4 regions of the Tumebacillus lipolyticus genome follow, and region 1 is predicted to be linked to each of the others. Evidence: riboswitches for the same ligand, from Rfam matches in the RefSeq annotation. Region 1 holds a riboswitch; each other region holds the start of a gene.
What was found. Region 1 has a riboswitch for cyclic di-AMP ahead of ACFSOY_RS16500 (3D domain-containing protein). Riboswitches for the same ligand answer to the same signal wherever they lie in the genome.
Positions count from the first base shown of each region.

Region 2: another riboswitch for cyclic di-AMP. It lies ahead of ACFSOY_RS07510 (Na-translocating system protein MpsC family protein); the one in region 1 lies ahead of ACFSOY_RS16500 (3D domain-containing protein).
Region 3: another riboswitch for cyclic di-AMP. It lies ahead of ACFSOY_RS08360 (betaine/proline/choline family ABC transporter ATP-binding protein); the one in region 1 lies ahead of ACFSOY_RS16500 (3D domain-containing protein).
Region 4: another riboswitch for cyclic di-AMP. It lies ahead of ACFSOY_RS04120 (C40 family peptidase); the one in region 1 lies ahead of ACFSOY_RS16500 (3D domain-containing protein).

Region 1 is NZ_JBHUIO010000011.1:60,250-64,457, forward strand. Features, by position in the region: gene ACFSOY_RS16490 (hypothetical protein) at 1-196, opposite strand, end outside; gene ACFSOY_RS16495 (glycosyltransferase family 4 protein) at 193-1,329, opposite strand; gene ACFSOY_RS16500 (3D domain-containing protein) at 1,429-2,256, opposite strand; cyclic di-AMP (ydaO/yuaA leader) riboswitch at 2,262-2,398, opposite strand; gene ACFSOY_RS16505 (aminotransferase class I/II-fold pyridoxal phosphate-dependent enzyme) at 2,591-4,045, opposite strand.
Region 2 is NZ_JBHUIO010000005.1:450,819-455,026, forward strand. Features, by position in the region: gene kdpA (potassium-transporting ATPase subunit KdpA) at 1-1,183, opposite strand, end outside; gene ACFSOY_RS07505 (potassium-transporting ATPase subunit F) at 1,242-1,322, opposite strand; gene ACFSOY_RS07510 (Na-translocating system protein MpsC family protein) at 1,736-2,104, opposite strand; cyclic di-AMP (ydaO/yuaA leader) riboswitch at 2,349-2,495, opposite strand; gene ACFSOY_RS07515 (MraY family glycosyltransferase) at 2,595-3,584, opposite strand; gene ACFSOY_RS07520 (hypothetical protein) at 3,993-4,136, shown strand; gene ACFSOY_RS07525 (IreB family regulatory phosphoprotein) at 4,174-4,208, opposite strand, start outside.
Region 3 is NZ_JBHUIO010000005.1:636,027-640,234, forward strand. Features, by position in the region: gene ACFSOY_RS08355 (ABC transporter permease) at 1-518, opposite strand, end outside; gene ACFSOY_RS08360 (betaine/proline/choline family ABC transporter ATP-binding protein) at 511-1,656, opposite strand; cyclic di-AMP (ydaO/yuaA leader) riboswitch at 1,816-1,970, opposite strand; gene ACFSOY_RS08365 (YmaF family protein) at 2,434-2,769, shown strand; gene ACFSOY_RS08370 (chorismate mutase) at 3,450-3,737, opposite strand; gene pheA (prephenate dehydratase) at 3,751-4,208, opposite strand, start outside.
Region 4 is NZ_JBHUIO010000002.1:1,022,195-1,026,402, reverse strand. Features, by position in the region: gene ACFSOY_RS04135 (non-ribosomal peptide synthetase) at 1-447, shown strand, start outside; gene ACFSOY_RS04130 (putative motility protein) at 574-729, opposite strand; gene ACFSOY_RS04125 (serine hydrolase) at 872-1,678, shown strand; cyclic di-AMP (ydaO/yuaA leader) riboswitch at 1,772-1,906, shown strand; gene ACFSOY_RS04120 (C40 family peptidase) at 1,914-2,591, shown strand; gene ACFSOY_RS04115 (hypothetical protein) at 2,856-2,990, shown strand; gene ACFSOY_RS04110 (YqeG family HAD IIIA-type phosphatase) at 3,272-3,787, shown strand; gene yqeH (ribosome biogenesis GTPase YqeH) at 3,796-4,208, shown strand, end outside.

The sequences.
Region 1 (4,208 bases):
TGTTGTGGTTCATCACCCCGACAGCTCCGATCGCTCGCATCTGCGCGAGGTTGGGCAGCTCATCCCCGATCATCGCTCGATGCGACAGGCCGTTGATCACCACCACGACCACCTTGTGATCCAGCGCGGCCGATGACTGTTCAGGCGCAAAACAGGGCAGCAGCAACAGCGCGATCAGCAGCCAGATCACCCTCATAGGAGCACACCTTGCCGCTTGGCGATCACTTCACGGTATTCGCGTAGTGTCGCTTCGATCATCGCCCGTTTGGAAAAGTGCAGCTCCGCTCGCCGTCTGCCTGCCGCGCCGAGCTGCGCGCGCCGATCTGCATTTTGCAAGAGCGACCGAATCGCATCTGCCAGCTCCTCCGCCGACCGCGGTCGAACCAAAAGCCCCGTCTCGCCGTGCACGACCACCTCGGGCAGGCCACCCACATCGCTTGCGATCACCGGGCAACCTGCCAGCATCGCTTCGATCGGCACGATTCCCAAGCCCTCCGCATAGGACGGTTGGACGACAACATCGACCGCCGAGAACAGCCGACCGGCCTGGGGCACATCGCCGAGAAAGCGCACGCGGGCAAGGCCGATCTTTCCCGCCTGCTGCTGATAGTGGGACAGCATCGGGCCATCTCCGATCAGCACCAGCTCCGCATCGCAGCCGCCGGTGAGCAAGAGGGCAAACGCTTCGATCAGCGTGGCGATCCCCTTCTCCTCGACCATCCTGCCGATCGCGCCGATCACCAACCGGTCTGCTCCTTCGCAGCCGAGAATCTGGCGAGCATGCTCGCGCGACATCATCGGCACAGGGTCGACCCCGTTGTGAATCGTCACCGCACGCCAAGCGGGCCCGCGATGCTGCATTTGCACGTCGCGGGCCAACCGATGCGAGACGGTGATCACTCGGTCCGTCTCCACCGCAAGCAGACGCTCCACCCGATCGAGCACTCGTTTGACCATCCCCCCCTGTGGCAGCACCTGATTGTGCACCGTATAGATGACCGGTGGGCGGATCGAAAGTCGGGACAAGGCGAGCCGACCGACCAACCCCGCTTTCGCTCCGTGCAGATGCACCAGCTGGAAGCTCTGCTCGCGCATCAGTTGAACCAGTTGGCGGATCGCCCGCACATCTTTGCGCAGCTGAACGCCATCGACCAGCTCCAGCGGCAGACAGGGCACACCGCTCAACTCCGCTTCCCTGCGCAGCTCAGGTGGGCAGGCCACCGTCACGCGCACCCCCGCTTCCACGAGGCCTGCGATCAGATCGAGCACGTGCCGACGCATGCCTCCCTGCATCGGACGCAACACCTGTAGCACATGAAACTCTCCCACGCGCACTCACCTCCACTCTTCCTCCCATGCTGTCCAATTTGCACGACAAAAAACCACCTGCCTACGCGGTAGACAGGTGGTCGCTGGTGATCGTTTCAACTATTTGAGCACATACAGCTTTACGTTCTGCATGCCAAACTGATTGAGCTGCGCTTGGGTGCCTTCGATGTAGATGTCGATGCGGTTCCCCTTGATCGCGCCGCCGGTGTCTTCAGCGGTGGCAACAAAGCCGCCAGCCGGAAGCAACGGCGTGTTGTACCCGGTCACATACACTTTCGTGCCGAGCGGGATCACCTTCGGATCGACCGCGATCACGCCCGGGCGAACTTTCGTTCCCGAGTACGTATAGCCGCCCCATTCGGACATCACATTGGCCGGACCGTATGCGGTCGCCGTCATGTTGATCGCCTTGCTGTACGCCATGCCCGCGACGGTCGGAGCGACAGGTTGCGGCTTCGGCTTGGCGACAGGCGCCTGCGCTGCCGGGGTCGGGATCGCCGGCTTCGTGACAGGCTGCACCGTAACTTTCGGCTTGCCGGTCATGCCAGCCGGAATGATGATCGTCTCACCCGCATAGAGCAGATCGCTCTGCATGCTGTTGATCTTTTGGATCTGTTCGACTGTCGTTTCGTATCGTTCGGCAAGATAGCCGAGTTGATCGCCAGTTGTCACTTTGTAAGGAAAGGAAATGTGTAGCTTTTGACCTGCATAGATCAGGTCGGAGTCCAATTGGTTGACCGCTTTCCAAGTCTGAACGGACGTTCCGTATTGGGAAGCCAGCTCGGACAGCGTCTGCCCCTTTTGCACGATCACTCCATCGGTGATCCCGGCCGCTTCCGCCTGCACGACCGTCACGGTCAACATGCTGACAGCGACGAGCGCTGCTGTAGCGAAGCGTTTCAGAGAGTTCACTTTCTTCTTCATCATCTTTCAAACACTCCTTCCATCGCCTGCGGAGTTAGCTGACGGGTTCGGGTGAAGGAAGTTACCCGCTCGCACCGTTGCGAGTTCACCCCAGTTGTGGTTCCTCCGCTCCTCATCAGATTTGAGGATTCGGCCTGTCTTGTGGTCGAGTGCAAGTGTAGCGCAGATGATGCATCCTTTTCACTAGCAGTTTGCTGGAAATAGAATGGAAGAATATGCAGATGTTTGCTCGATCCCGCGCGGGGACAGCGATGCGCGCGACCCAATTTCGCAACAAGAAAAAGTTCCCTTCCGAAGAAGAGAACTTTTTATGCAGGGCAGCCTGTCCAATTTTGCGTTATTTTAACACCTTGATCCACTCGATGTTCGGATCGTCCGGCCCTTGCACTGGAAGGCCCGCCTTCACATTTTCAAGGATGTACTCGATGTTGTCCTGCGTGATCACTTCACCAGGCATGATGATCGGGATGCCGGGCGGATAGACCATGACCGACTCTGCCATGATGCGACCTGCCGCCTCGCGCAGCGGCACCACCTCGGTCCGCTTGTTGTAGAAAGCATCGCGGGGAGACACGGCCAACAGCGGCATCGACGGAATGCGCACCTCTGGGAGCTCTTGCTTTTCTTGCAGCTGGAAGCGTGCGGCGATCTGGCGCAGCGCATCGAGCAGCGCTTCGACCGTCTCTTCCGTATCGCCAAACGTGACGATGCAGAGGATGTTGTACAGGTCTGACATCTCCACCTCGATATTAAAATCGGTGCGGAGAATCTTCTCGATCTCCCAACCTGTGACGCCGAGCTCCTTGACGGTGATGTTCAGCTTCAGCGGGTCGTGGGCGAACGTGGCAGACGTCTGCAAAATCTCTTCGCCGAAGCAGTACATGCCGGGGATCTCTTCATTGATCGTCCGGCGCGCGCCTTGAGCGAGGCGGATCACCTTGTCGATCAGCTCATGTCCGTGCACCGCCATGTTCTTGCGCGCCACATCGAGCGATGCGAGCAACAGATAGGAAGTCGAGGTCGTGTGCAACATCGACAGCACCGCCTGCACGTGCGCCGGCGAGACGAACCCTTCGCGAACGTTCAAGACGGAGCTTTGCGTCATCGATCCACCGAGCTTGTGCACCGAAGTCGCCGCCATGTCTGCGCCCGCCTGCATCGCCGAGAGCGGCAGTTGCTCATGAAACTGGAACAGCACGCCGTGCGCTTCGTCCACGATGACCGGAACGCCGCGCTGATGGCTGAGCTCGACGATCGACTTCAAGTCGCAGGAGATGCCAAAATAGGTCGGATTGATCAGCAGAACGCCTTTCGCATCCGGGTGGGCGTCGAGGGTGACGCGCACCGTGTCGACCGAGATGCCGTGCATGATGCCGATGTTCGAATCCACCTCTGGATGCATGAACACCGGATGTGCGCCGGAGAGGATGATCGCCGCCATGATCGACTTGTGCGCGTTGCGCGGCACGAGGATCTTCTCGCCGGGGCCGACGACCGACATGATCATCGTCATGATCGCACCTGACGTGCCTTGCACAGAGAAAAAGGTGTGGTCAGCGCCAAAGGCCTGGGCTGCCAGCTCTTGCGCTTCTTTGATAATTCCTTTTGGCGAATGCAGATCGTCCAAAGGTGCAATGTTGATCAAATCTATGGACAAAGCGTTCGGGCCAATGAACTCGCTGAATTCGCTCGGCATGCCGAAACCTTTTTTATGTGCGGGAATGTGGAACTGAATCGGGTTCCGGCTCGCGTGCTCGACGAGCTTCGTAAACAGTGGAGTTTTATTTTGCATCGCGATCAATCCCTTTCGTTTAGAAAGATAACGAATGCAATTATAGCACGCTTTTTCTGTGATTGCATTGCCGATTTTGTATAACAATAAATCTTTTTGCATAGCATATGTTCGCAATTCGAAACGTTTGTGACAGATCCGATTCTCAACCTTTCAATCAGGC
Region 2 (4,208 bases), on a different contig from region 1:
TCAGCCCGGAGAGAAAGACGGCGATCATCGCATACATCAGCACGTTGAGCATCCCCGCCCCCACACCGCCGAACACCGTGTTGAGCAACATGTTCGACAGCGCGATCATCCCGCTGAGCGGTGTGAGCGTATCGTGCATCGTGTTGACCCCGCCCGTCTCCGAGGCGGTGGTGACGACCGAGTACAGCGCAGATTGCGCCACCCCCAGGCGAACCTCCTTGCCCTCCATGCTCCCATGATCTTGGGCCAGGCCAAGCCCGCTCAAAACGGGGTTGCCCGCATACTCATTGGCCAGTGACACGCCGAGAAACAGCACGAAGATCATCGCCATCGAGACAAACAGCACCCGCCCCTGTTTCGGGTTGCCCACCATCCGACCATAGGTGAACGGAAGCGCGGTGGGGAGCAGCAGCATCAATAGCATTTGGATCGTGTTGCTGAGCGCTCCCGGATTTTCAAACGGGTGTGCCGAGTTGGCCCCAAAGTGTCCGCCGCCGTTGTTGCCGAGCTCTTTGATCGAGAGCAGCGAGGCGACCGGGCCGCGCGCGATCTGCTGTTCAGTACCGCTGAGCGTGTGCGCGGTCACCGGCTGCTCCAATGTCTGCGGAACGCCGAGCAAGAGGAAGAGCAGCGCGGCCACGATGGAGATCGGCAAGAGAATGCGGACGATGCTGCGCACCAGATCGACGAAAAAGTTGCCGAGCGGCTTTCCGGCAAGCCCGCGCATGCAGGCGATCACCACAGCGAGCGCGGTCGCCGGCGCGGTGAACATCATGAAGATGATGCCGATCAGCTGGGACAGATAAGACAGGCCGCTCTCCCCGCTGTAATGTTGCAGGTTGGTGTTGGTCATGAACGAGATCGCCGTGTTAAAAGCTAACGTCGGCTCCATGCTGCCGATCTGACTGGGGTTGAGCGGCAGTGACCCTTGGAAGCGAAACACCAGATAGACCAGCACGATCATCACGGTGTTCAGCAGCACGACTGCACCCGCATACTGCTTCCACGTCTGGTTCTCCATCCGCACACCGCCGATCGCAAACAAGGTGCGCTCGATCGGAGCAAACAGCTTGTCGATCCCGCTCCGCTTTTCCGTATCGAAGGCGCTGGCAACGTAGCGGCCGACCGGGCGTGCCAGCAACAGTGCAGCGAGCAGTGTCAAAATGATAGCTAACAAATCGATCGTCACAAGAATCCCTCCACAATCTTTCCGAAATGTTGATCAAGGTTATTGATATCGATCAAAATTTTTCCGGCCGTACCAAGGCGAAGATCAGATAGCAGATCAGGGCAATCACGATGCCGCCCAACAACCACATCATCTTCCCTCACTCCCTTCCTCGCTCACCTTGCTTGCAAAGCGGAGCAACCACAACATCAACAGCGTAAGTGTCACTATGCTTCCGATCATCAGCGCATCGAGCATGCACGTTCCTCCTCCATCCGTTCTTGGACTTGTGTCGCTTCATCCGTTCTTGCCGCTTGCGGAGAACCGGTCGTCCGAACCGCGCTGGCTCGCACGCCGGTTCTCCGGCAAGAAACAAAAAGACCGGTGCCCCTTCAACGCCTGAAACAGGTTCGAATGATCAGAACCATGTTTCGCTCGTCAAAGTCTGCACCGGTCTACGTAACGCCTGGCAACCGCTCAGCAGTTCCCCTGCATTCTGTCTCCCTGTAGTGAAAAAGACTTCTGCTACCTCGTCGATCTCGGGGTCCGTACGCCCGCCCAGATCTGCTATTTCAGCTTTTTTTCCAGATCGCAATCTAAAATGTACATCTCGACCTGCTCTCCAATTCGCGTGGAGATGTCGCTATGGCTGGAGATCACCTGACATTCTGTGATTCTGGAGATGATCGCTTCCGACTCTTCGCTGTAGTTCTCCCGCAAAATCTGCCGCATCTCTTTGACCAGCCGCTTGCCACGATCCGACTTGACGAGATGCTTCTCCTCATGGGTCAGCACCCCTTTCAGCCGAACGATCACCATGTCGCGAATGATATAGGTCTTGGTCTCTTGCGGTCCCCGGCCTAAGATCTCTCGCTGCAGCTTGATGTACGCCTCGCTGATATCAGACTCCATCTTGTTCTTCGCATTCGGTGCCATTTGATCTTCAATCCCCTTTTTCGGTGAGAATCGCACAAAGAATGGCACAACAAAACCGGTGCTGATCTCAACCTGTAAGTTAGAAAATACAAAGGTCAAAATCTACACCGGTCTACAAATCGCCACGCGAATGCTCGCTTTGCGTCATGTCTCCCTGTGAGACCAACTTATGAAAGACTCCAGTTAAAACGGTGTCTTCTGTTTCAAGGAAACACAAAAAGACCGTTCCAACTAGAAGGTCTTCTGACCCTCCCTGCATTAGCCGACGAAGTTAGCTGACGGGTAGGATGGCAAGGAAGTTCCTCATCCCTCTCGCGCACTGCGAGATTAACCCCAGAAGATCGGGTCCTCCGCTCTTGAAAGTAAGTCCAAGATTAGGCCATGTTTCAGTTGTTGAATCAAATATACTGCCCTCCGAGCACTTTGGCAAGACCTATTTTTGTAAAAAAAGCTCCTTCCCTGAAACTGAGGAAGGAGCGATCCGTACGCATTATCTGTAGTTGACGAGCAGCACGACGATCGAGGCAAGCGAGAAACAGATGCCGAGCAAATACATGACCGATACGGTCTGCACTTGGTTCATGCCGCTGCGCATCAGCGTGTGGTGCGTGTGCGATTTGTCAGCCTGATGCAGCGGTCGACGCTCTTTGATCCGTCTGAACAGCACGAACATCGTGTCGAAGATCGGAACGCCGAGCGCGAGCACCGGCACGATCAGCGAGACGAACGTCGCCGACTTGAACGCGCCGTCGACCGCCAGAGCGGCCAGCGCAAAGCCGAGGAAGGTCGCCCCCGAATCGCCCATGAAGATCCGAGCCGGGTGAAAGTTGTGTTTCAAGAAGGCAAGCGATACGCCGATCAGCGCCACCGCATAGAAAGCGACCGGACCATTGCCCGAAAGGATCGCGATGAAGAGCAAGGTGATCGCCGAGATCGAGGAGATCCCTGCTGCCAGACCGTCCACGCCGTCCAAGAAGTTGAGCATGTTCGTCAGCGCGACGACCCAGAGCACGGTCGCAGCGATCGAGATCCATTCCATGCCGTGGTCAGCAAAAGAATAGTAGGGCAGATCGATCCACGGAATGGTGATCGCTTCCACCTTTACATCAAATCCGACCAAGATTAAAGCTGCCGCAATATGTGTCAACAGTTTCGGCCACGCCGGAAAGTCTTTGCCGCGGGTCTTGTAATAATCGTCGAGCACACCGACCGCAAACAGAAGCAAGCCGCCCAGCGCGATTCCATAAAACGTGTCGTCCACTTCTCCGAAGAACAGTTGAATTAATAATGTGGAGATGATAAATCCAAAATAGATCGCCGCACCGCCGAGCACCGGAATCGGTTCCTTGTGCAGTTTCCGAGGGTTCGGCATGTCTACAAACCCTGTCTTCAACGCCAGCTTGCGCAGATAAGGCACCATAAAGTACACGAGCGCAAACGAGACGATCAAAGTCAGCGTCAGCATTTGTGGGGATTGCATTTTGTTCGTAAGCCTCCCTCTGCGCCACAATCTTGGTGAAGGTAGTGTGCGCAAAAATCCACTTTTATTTCCTGAGAAATTAGATACGCTCGCTATGAAAGGAGCGCCAATGTACAGGCGCTCCTTAAAACGTACTCATTATACCAGAGAACTCTGCAATAACGGAAGTTACTATCGGGTAAAAAGAAACGCAAAGAGACGAATTTCGTCATTTTTCAACATTTCGTCCACATTCTCTTCGATTCTCAATAGATAAGACGATCTGAAATTGGAAAACGTTACAGCGATTTCAACATGCTAAAAGATTCGTGCCGATGTCCCGCTTTCTGTCTGGCAGAATCTGCTGTTCTACTCGATCCGCCTCGCTCATACAATCTAGCAAGTAGAAGAGTAGGAGGTAGTTGATCGATGATCAGCGGAATTCTGTTGTTCCACCTCATCGTCATCCCGGTGGTGTTTCTGCTGGGACGCCTGTCCAATCGCATCGCCTTTGTCCGCGTGAAAGCTGAGGCTCGCCAGAGCCTGCCCAACTTTTTGCGAAAGAAAGACTAACAAAAAGCGTTCCTCACGGTGGAGGAACGCTTTTTGCTTACAGCCCTTTGAGGGCAAAATAGTCGTTTAGGA
Region 3 (4,208 bases), on a different contig from region 1:
GAGATCCCGCGCAAGATCAGGTCACCTAAGCCTCCCGCACCGATAAACGACGCGAGCGTCGCCACGCCGATCGTCATCACCGTCGCCGTGCGAATGCCAGCGAAGATCATCGGTCGTGCCAGCGGAAGTTCGAGCATCCGCAACAGCTGAAAGCGCGTCATGCCCATCCCGCGCCCCGCTTCGAGCAAAGATGCATCGACATCGAGGATGCCCGTGTAGGTGTTGCGTAAGATCGGCAGCAGCGCATACGCGACCATCGCGATGATCGCAGGCACCGAGCCGATGCCGAAGATCGGAATCATGAAGCCGAGCAACGCGAGGCTCGGGATGGTCTGCAACACCGAGACGAGGCCGAGCACGACGCCAGCCAGCTTGCGGTAGCGAGTCAACAGCACGCCGAGCGGAACGGCGATCAAAATCGCCCAGAACAGGGCGATCAGCGAAAGCATCATATGCTGCAAGCTCGCGTCTAAAATGTCGGTCCAACGATCAGCAAACGTGGTCAAAATCTCATTCACCACTGGCGACCACCTCCTCCAGATACGGTTTGGCCAACACATCGACCAAGCTCGCGCGCGTCACAAGCCCGACGAGCTTCCCACCATCGGTGACGACCGGCACGTGTCCGAACGGAGCGTCCTGCACCAGCGGAATCGCCTCCGACAGCGCGATCTCCGGTCGCAAAGTAGGAGCATCGCTGCGCATGACATCTTCGAGCGTCAACGACTCCTCTAGATAGCGCTTGTAGATGTCATTCGTGTCGGCGATGCCGTGGTAGCGCCCGTCCTGATCGGCGACGAGCACCGCCGTCACGCGCTTGCGCTGCATCGTCTGCACCGCTTCGGCGAGACCTTTGAACCGGCTCAACTTGACCGGTTGCAGAAGCATCACATCGGCCACGGTGAGCGACAAGTTCGAGGCGAGACGCTTTTCACCGATGAAGCCGCGCACAAAATCATCTGCCGGATGGCGGAGAATCTGGTCAGGAGTGCCCTGCTGGATGACCTGACCGCCTTGCATGATGATGATCTGGTCGGCGATCTTCAGCGCCTCGTCCATGTCGTGCGTGACAAACACGATCGTTTTGTGCAGCTCTTCGTTTAGGCGGATCAGCTCATCTTGCAACTGCTCTCGCGTGATCGGGTCCAATGCGGAAAACGGTTCGTCCATCAGGATGATCGGCGGATTTGCCATCAGCGCACGCGCCACGCCGACGCGCTGTTGCTGCCCTCCGGACAGCTCTGCCGGGAAACGGTCACGATACGAGGCTGCATCAAGCCCGACCAGTTCCAGCAACTGATCAATCTTGGTCAGATCATGACCCTGTCTCCCCTGCGTCAAGCGCGGCACCAACGAGATGTTCTCAGCGATCGTCATGTGCGGAAACAGGCCGATCTGCTGAATGACATACCCGATCTGTCTGCGCAGTTCGGCGCGATCTTGCTTCCGAACGTCCTGTCCGAACACGCGCACCTCTCCTGATGACGACTCGATCAGACGGTTGATCATCTTCATCGTCGTCGTCTTTCCACACCCGGACGGCCCGACGAGCACGACGATGTTTCCCTCTGGGATCGACAGGCTTAAGTTGTCGATCACTACCTTGTCTCCATACGACTTGCTGACATTTTGAAACTCGACTGCATTTCTGTTCACTTCAACAACCCCTCCCAGTGCTAAACAGGCTTGGTAGGGTCTTTAGGCGATTAAAAAAATGCAAAAAGACCCTACCAAAGGCGATAGGGCCTAAAAAAAGGTATGCAAAAAGACCCTATCGTTTCTTGTCGGGTCAATGTGTGTGAAACCTTCATGCAATTGACCCATCTCCACGCTTACGAGGTTAGCTGACGGGCTCGGGAAAGATGGTTCCCTACAAAAGCTCAGCTTTCGCCAAGCATTGATGCGCCCCAAAGGAAATGTGGTTCCCCCGCTTCCCAATTGGTTTATCGGGAATTAAGCAACATTGTTATTATACACGTTTATTATCTTGCAGGCAAACATTTTTTGGATTTTTTTCATCAGTCAGAGTTCATTTAGCTAAAAGAACTTACGATCTAGGGCGTATTTTGGAGCGGGTCGCGCTGTTTGTTTTTGGTTTTGTCGGTCGGAAGGACTTCGAGTTGCAGCCGTTTTCTGGTGCGGTTTTACGCGGCGTGTTTCGTGTGTTGAGTTTCCTGTTGTGCTTCCCATTTAGTTTTGGAATTTGGTTCGATATATGTTGCCGCGGATGAATTCGGAGGCGTGCAAAGCGTTGAGTATGTGTGTCCGCGTACTTTTTTGTTCACCTAAATGCTAATGGATAATTGAAGCAAAAGCCTCATCAGCTTGTGGCGGTGGATATCGTGGGAAGTAGCATCCACTTTGCGGACCAAAAGAGGCCAGCGCCCATATTCTAAAATGAAGGTGAAATGAATTTGGAAAGGAGCCTCTCCCATGTCAATTGGCAAAGATGATGCGGTACGGGGGCGGGTGATCGGACATACGCACGGCTCGGTGGATTATACAGGGTTAGCTGACGGGCATGTCCACCAATGTCTTGATGTGACTCATCCTGCAATCCCAACTCCCGACGGAAGCCACATTCACTACACTGAGGGATATGTGGTATTCGAAGACGGTCACACCCACCACTACCGCGCGTACTCAAGTACGGCTATCCCAGTTGGGAACGGTAGACATGTCCATTACTACGACTTCTATACTTCGGAGGATGATGGTCATCGACATCATGTCAAAGGTGTCGATATGCCAGCACCAGGGGATCGATAGCATAGCAGAGGGGTAGGGCCGCTTATGCATTTCGACTGGTGATCGTATTTCACCGAGTTGGGGAAACGATGCTTGCTGGCGCTCTACCGCTTGCTTTTTTCTGTCAGGCTTTCCTGCCTATTTTATCAGTCTTGATAAGCTTGCAGACGTTCCTTCTACTCCTGTTGAAAGCACATGACTCCAAAGGCATCGATCTCTGGCTGACGTTCTGGACAATTCTGCTGACTATGCCTAGCTGGTGGAGCTTTTGAAAGAAAGGGGCGATCTCCCTTTGGAGATCGCCCCTTTCTTTTACGTGCATGATACTTGTCTGCCTGCTTGCACGGCGCCTTTCAAACCATCAGGACAATATCGGTCCGCGCTTCTCGATGAGCGAAATGGTGAACCGGTGCCAAGTGGACAGCTCAGATTCCCCTTTCCTCCACTCAAGATCCAAATGTCTGTGTGGAATCCATATCATTCGGACCATTTTTTAAGGACGAGATACCGCCGTAGATTTAAACAATATGTTTCGAACGATTGGAGCGCATCGCCCACCGGTAGCAATGTGTGCTTTCACTTTCTCATCGTACCGATGGGGGACTTGTAAGTGCATTTCATTCTAGAGTTTTCGGCAAAGATGATTAAGCATCGTTTCGCCAAATCGCGTGGATCGGCTTGCTCCCCTCGCGTTTTGGTCATCAGATTCTCTTTTCTAATTCTTTCATTTGAAATTGGACGAACTCATGAATCATGCTCCGGTACACCCCTTCAGCGATGATGGGGTCGAGCCCGTAGTGATTCGACAGTTCACGCACTCGTTGAATGATCTCCTCGTTGCGACGGGGCACATTCACTTCCTGCGGCAACTTTTTATACTTGATCGCCTCGCTGACATACTGACTGCGCTCGGCGATCAAACGCACGATTTGATCATCGATTCGGTTGATGCAGTCTCGCACTTCTTCGATGCTTTTGCATTCGATCATGATATCCCTCTCCTCAATCTGTGGTGGTGTTGACTACTTGGTGTACGTAAGCAGGATAGCTACCAAAGCACTGAACATCGCAGCCGAGCGCCTCCACTTCGGCGATCGCCCCCGACAACAATACATCGTCGATCTTCCGCTCTACGTCGAGGATAAAGTGGTAGCTCCCCAATCGCTTTTTCGTGGGTCTCGACTCGATCTTGGTCATGTTGATCGATCGCCAAGCAAAGGCGGCCAGCACTTGGTACAAAGCGCCCGGGTAATCGGATGCTAGCTCGATCACCAAAGTGGTTTTGACCGCGATGGCGTTTGGAGAATGTAACTGTGGGAGGTCGGTCGCGCCGACAAGCACAAACCTCGTCCGGTTGCTCTCATGGTCTTGGATGTCGCTTCGCAACAGCTCGGCCCGATAGATCGAGCGGGCAAAGCTCGGCCCGATCGCCGCCCACGGCTTGTCTGGATCTGACGTAA
Region 4 (4,208 bases), on a different contig from region 1:
TTGCGAGAAGATAAGTCAGAAATGGATGAGCTCGCCATGTTTGCACACGATCTTGCGAGTCGATACGGCAAACAGATTTCCTCTGAGAAGCTCGCTCAATACAACATGTTACAAACGGAGGGCGAACGCTTGCGATTCCTTCTTGAACAGCTCGCCGAGTTGGAGTTGATCCCAGCCGAATATAAGCTGGAGCAGATCAAACCTTGGATCGCCGTCTTCCGTGCCAACCTTCGCGCCCTGCGCAGGTACAGTCCGAAAGGGTATGACAGACCGGTCATGCTGTTTCGGGCAGACAGTTCTATGAGTCGAGAGCGGCGGGAGCACAACGGGTGGGAAGCAGTTTTGACAAACATCGGAACGGTTGAGGTGCGAGCGACGCACCATTCGATCATTCGCGCTCCTCAGGTGCAGCACATCGCAGAGCTTCTACAGAGGAACAGATCTTAGAGTCGGCGGTGGGAGAACCTGGACATACGGGTACTCCCCTCGTCTGAATACACCTTTTCAAATGGTAGGGTATCGAAAACGCAGAAAGCCTGTCGCTCCTGAAGAGCGACAGGCTTTCTGCTGCTGTCAGACCCGAATGTCGATCATCTGACCGCGCATCGGGTCGAGGGATGCCAGTTGGTTGACGATCTGCAGCTGGGCGGGAGCTTGGGACTGGCCCATGTTCATCGCCTGTTTCAGAGCCCACAGATTGACCGCTTGTGAGACGCTGGAAACTTCCATGCAAAACACCTCCAATGAAATAAGTATAATCGACAGAATCATATGAACTCTAGTCAAAAATCGGTCAAAAAGCGACCGATCGACCAAAAGCAGGATGAAGTCGCTCCGCTGCCGAAAGGAAAAGGGGAGAGGAGTGAAGGAAATGCTGACAGAATTACAGCCTGCGTTGCAAAAGATGATCGATGACGCGAAGGGAACGTACGGGGTGTCGATCTATCATTTCGAATCGCAAAGCGAGTTTCAATCGCAAGCGGATGAGTGGTTTTACGCGGCGAGCATCATCAAAGTACCGATCATGGCGGCCGTATTCGATCAGGTTGCGAAAGGCAAATTCAGCTTTTCCGATACGCTTGCTTTGCGGGCGGAAGACATGGTGCCAGGCTCAGGTCTTTTGCAAAACGTAAGCCCCGGCCTGCAACTGCCGATCTATGATTACACGGTGCTGATGATCATCGACAGCGACAACACGGCGACCAACGTTCTGATCGATCAGATCGGCACGGAGGCGATTCAGGCGGCGATGGCCGAGTGGGGGCTGCAAAACAGCCGCTTTTATAACAAGCTTTCGGTGATTCCGGCAAAGGTTGAACATTACAACACGATCACTCCTCGCGAGATGACCGAGCTGTTGAAGCTGATCGCAACCGGAAAAGTGGTCTCCTGGCGAGCCTGTTCGGAGATGATCAAGATCATGAAGATGCAAAAGCATAACGAAGGTCTGCCCAGCCAACTGCCGACACAGGATGGGCCGATCGGTGAACTACCGCTCTGGGAGTGTGCGCATAAGACCGGCTGGATCAACGGCACCGACCATGATATGGGATTGCTTTATTTCCCGCGCAATACGTTTGCCGTCTCCGTCTTTGGCAAAGAGATCGCCGAGCGCAAAGACGCGCATCAGCTGATGGGGGACATCGGGCGACTGCTCTATGCGGCGACCGCTCGCTGATCGGTGTCAAACAGAGACATGATCACAGTTTTGTCAGAGATGACACTCTTGTTTTTATTGAAATCTGACAATTCGTATGATAGAATTTTTTTTGTTGAGTTTTGGCCGAATCTGAAAAATTTTCAGTACGGGGGATATTTTAGAATTTTGGGGTGAACCGCCATCTGGCGGAGGGTTGCTCTCGACCCGAACCCGTCAACTAACCTCGGAGGCCTTGCGGGAGGTCAATCATTTTATGAAACGTCAGCTGAGAGTTTGCATGCTTGCGATGATCATGATCGCGTCTCCAGTGGCGGCGTCTGCAGTTCAAGCGGCGCCGGATGCGTATGGGGATCATATGCTCGTGATCGGCTCCACCGGTTCGAATGTGACGAAGCTTCAACAGGATCTGCGACTGCTCGGATACTTCTCCTATCCGGAAAACACCGGCTACTATGGGGAGATCACGGCGACTGCAGTCAAGAAATTTCAGGCTGCTCACGGATTGGAGCAAAATGGTAAGGTCGGTGCCACGACCGGTCCGCTGATCGACCAAGCGGCGGCGAAGCTCCGTCCCGCCACCCCTCAGGTGGTCGAGACTGCGATGAAATATGTGGGAGTGCCTTACAAATGGGCGGGCAACACGCCGAGCGGCTTTGACTGCTCTGGATATGTCTCCTATGTGATGGCACAGCAAGGCGTGCATCTGCCGCGCATCTCCACCGATATGTACAAAGGCGGCACGCAGACGACCTCTCCCAAAGCGGGCGATCTGGTCTTTTTCTCCACGTATGGCCCAGGGGCGACTCATGTCGGGATCTATCTCGGCAATGGTCAGTTTATCTCGGCCGACTCGACGTACGGAGTGAAGGTGGACACGCTAAGTGGCGGCTATTGGGGCGCGCGCTATATCGGCGCACGTTCATACCTCTAATCTGATCGATTCCTTTGACAATAAAGTGTGGATTCCTCAAAAATTACCAGAGATGTCGAAAAGGAATTTATCTACTTCTGTCTAATTACATCAATACAACAGTAAAGAAACATACGAAAAAACCTCTGTCCTACCCTCGAGCCGGGAACAGAGGTTTTTTCATTTCTCATGATTCCTCCCATTCGACCAGATGAGGATGCTCGTCTAAGATCGATTCGTACTGTTCCAGCCAGCCGTAGGTGCCATTAGGATCTAAGCGCATGTATGGCGCGCTTACTGATCTGCGATGCGAACGATGTACGACCTTTTTACCGCTATGCGACGTTTGAGCTGGTTTGCTGCGCAGCGTGCGATCTGGTTTTCCAACAGCAGATCGAGCAGGTGAACGCTGCCAGTTAGATCGATGCGACCTACAGGAATCCCTCCTTTGCTCCTAGAGGTTTGATTATGCATATGGAGCGCGAGATCGTCTCTATTCCTGATCGCTTGTCGATCCGTTTGGGCTTGGGAAAAATAATGTAATACATCCTGATGTTTCATGGTACTATTGCCTAAGGCAAAGCGATAGGGAACTGCACGATCACTGTGTTAACAAATTGTTGAAACGTTTCCATCTGTGATATTCTCTACAGATGAAAGGAATGCTAGTACAACCGGATACCTTTTGAGGTGAAAAGAAAATGTTGACTCAATTGATACCCGATCTCTATGTAGAATCGGTTTTCGACATCGATCTCGATCAGCTGGAACAGCGCGGGGTGAAGGCGATCATCACCGACCTTGACAACACGTTGGTTCGCTGGGATGAACCGGATGCCACGCCTAAGCTGATCGAATGGCTCGACCATGTGCGCGATACGCGCGGGATCAAAGTGTGCATCGTTTCGAACAACAAAGATCATCGGGTGGAGCGGTTTTCCAAGCCGTTGAACATCCCCTTTATCGGTCGTGCGCGCAAGCCGAAGCGCGCTCCTTTTCTGCGCGCGCTCGACATGCTGGGCACCCGGCGCGAGGAGACGGTGATGATCGGCGATCAGCTGTTCACCGACGTGCTCGGTGGCAACCGGATGAACATGTATACGATCCTCGTCATGCCGGTGGCAGAGAAAGAGTGGATCGGCACGAAAGTGTTGCGGATGATGGAGCGCATCGCCTTCTCGATCCTGCGCCGCCGCGGAATGATTCCTTGGGAGTGAATGAACAGATGTCCGAGATGGATTTGATTTGTACTGGCTGCGGCATTGGCATCCAGACAGAAGAGAAAGAGCAGCCGGGGTATGCCCCGTTAAACTCGGTGATCGAACGAGAATATCCGGTTTGTCAGCGATGCTATCGGATCAAACATTACAGCGATGTCGCGCCGGTCACGCTCGACAACGCAGGCTTTCAAAAGATTCTTCGCGACATCGGCAAGCGGCCAGCATTGGTCGTGAAAGTGGTCGATCTGTTCGATTTCGCCGGCTCTTGGGTGAAAGAGATCAACAGATATGTGGGCCAAAATCCGATCATCCTCGTCGCCAACAAAGCGGACTTGCTGCCGAAAGTCACCAACTTTGAAAAGGTGGAGCATTGGTTGCAAAAAGAGGTGGAGAAGCAGGGAGTCAAGGTTGCAGACAC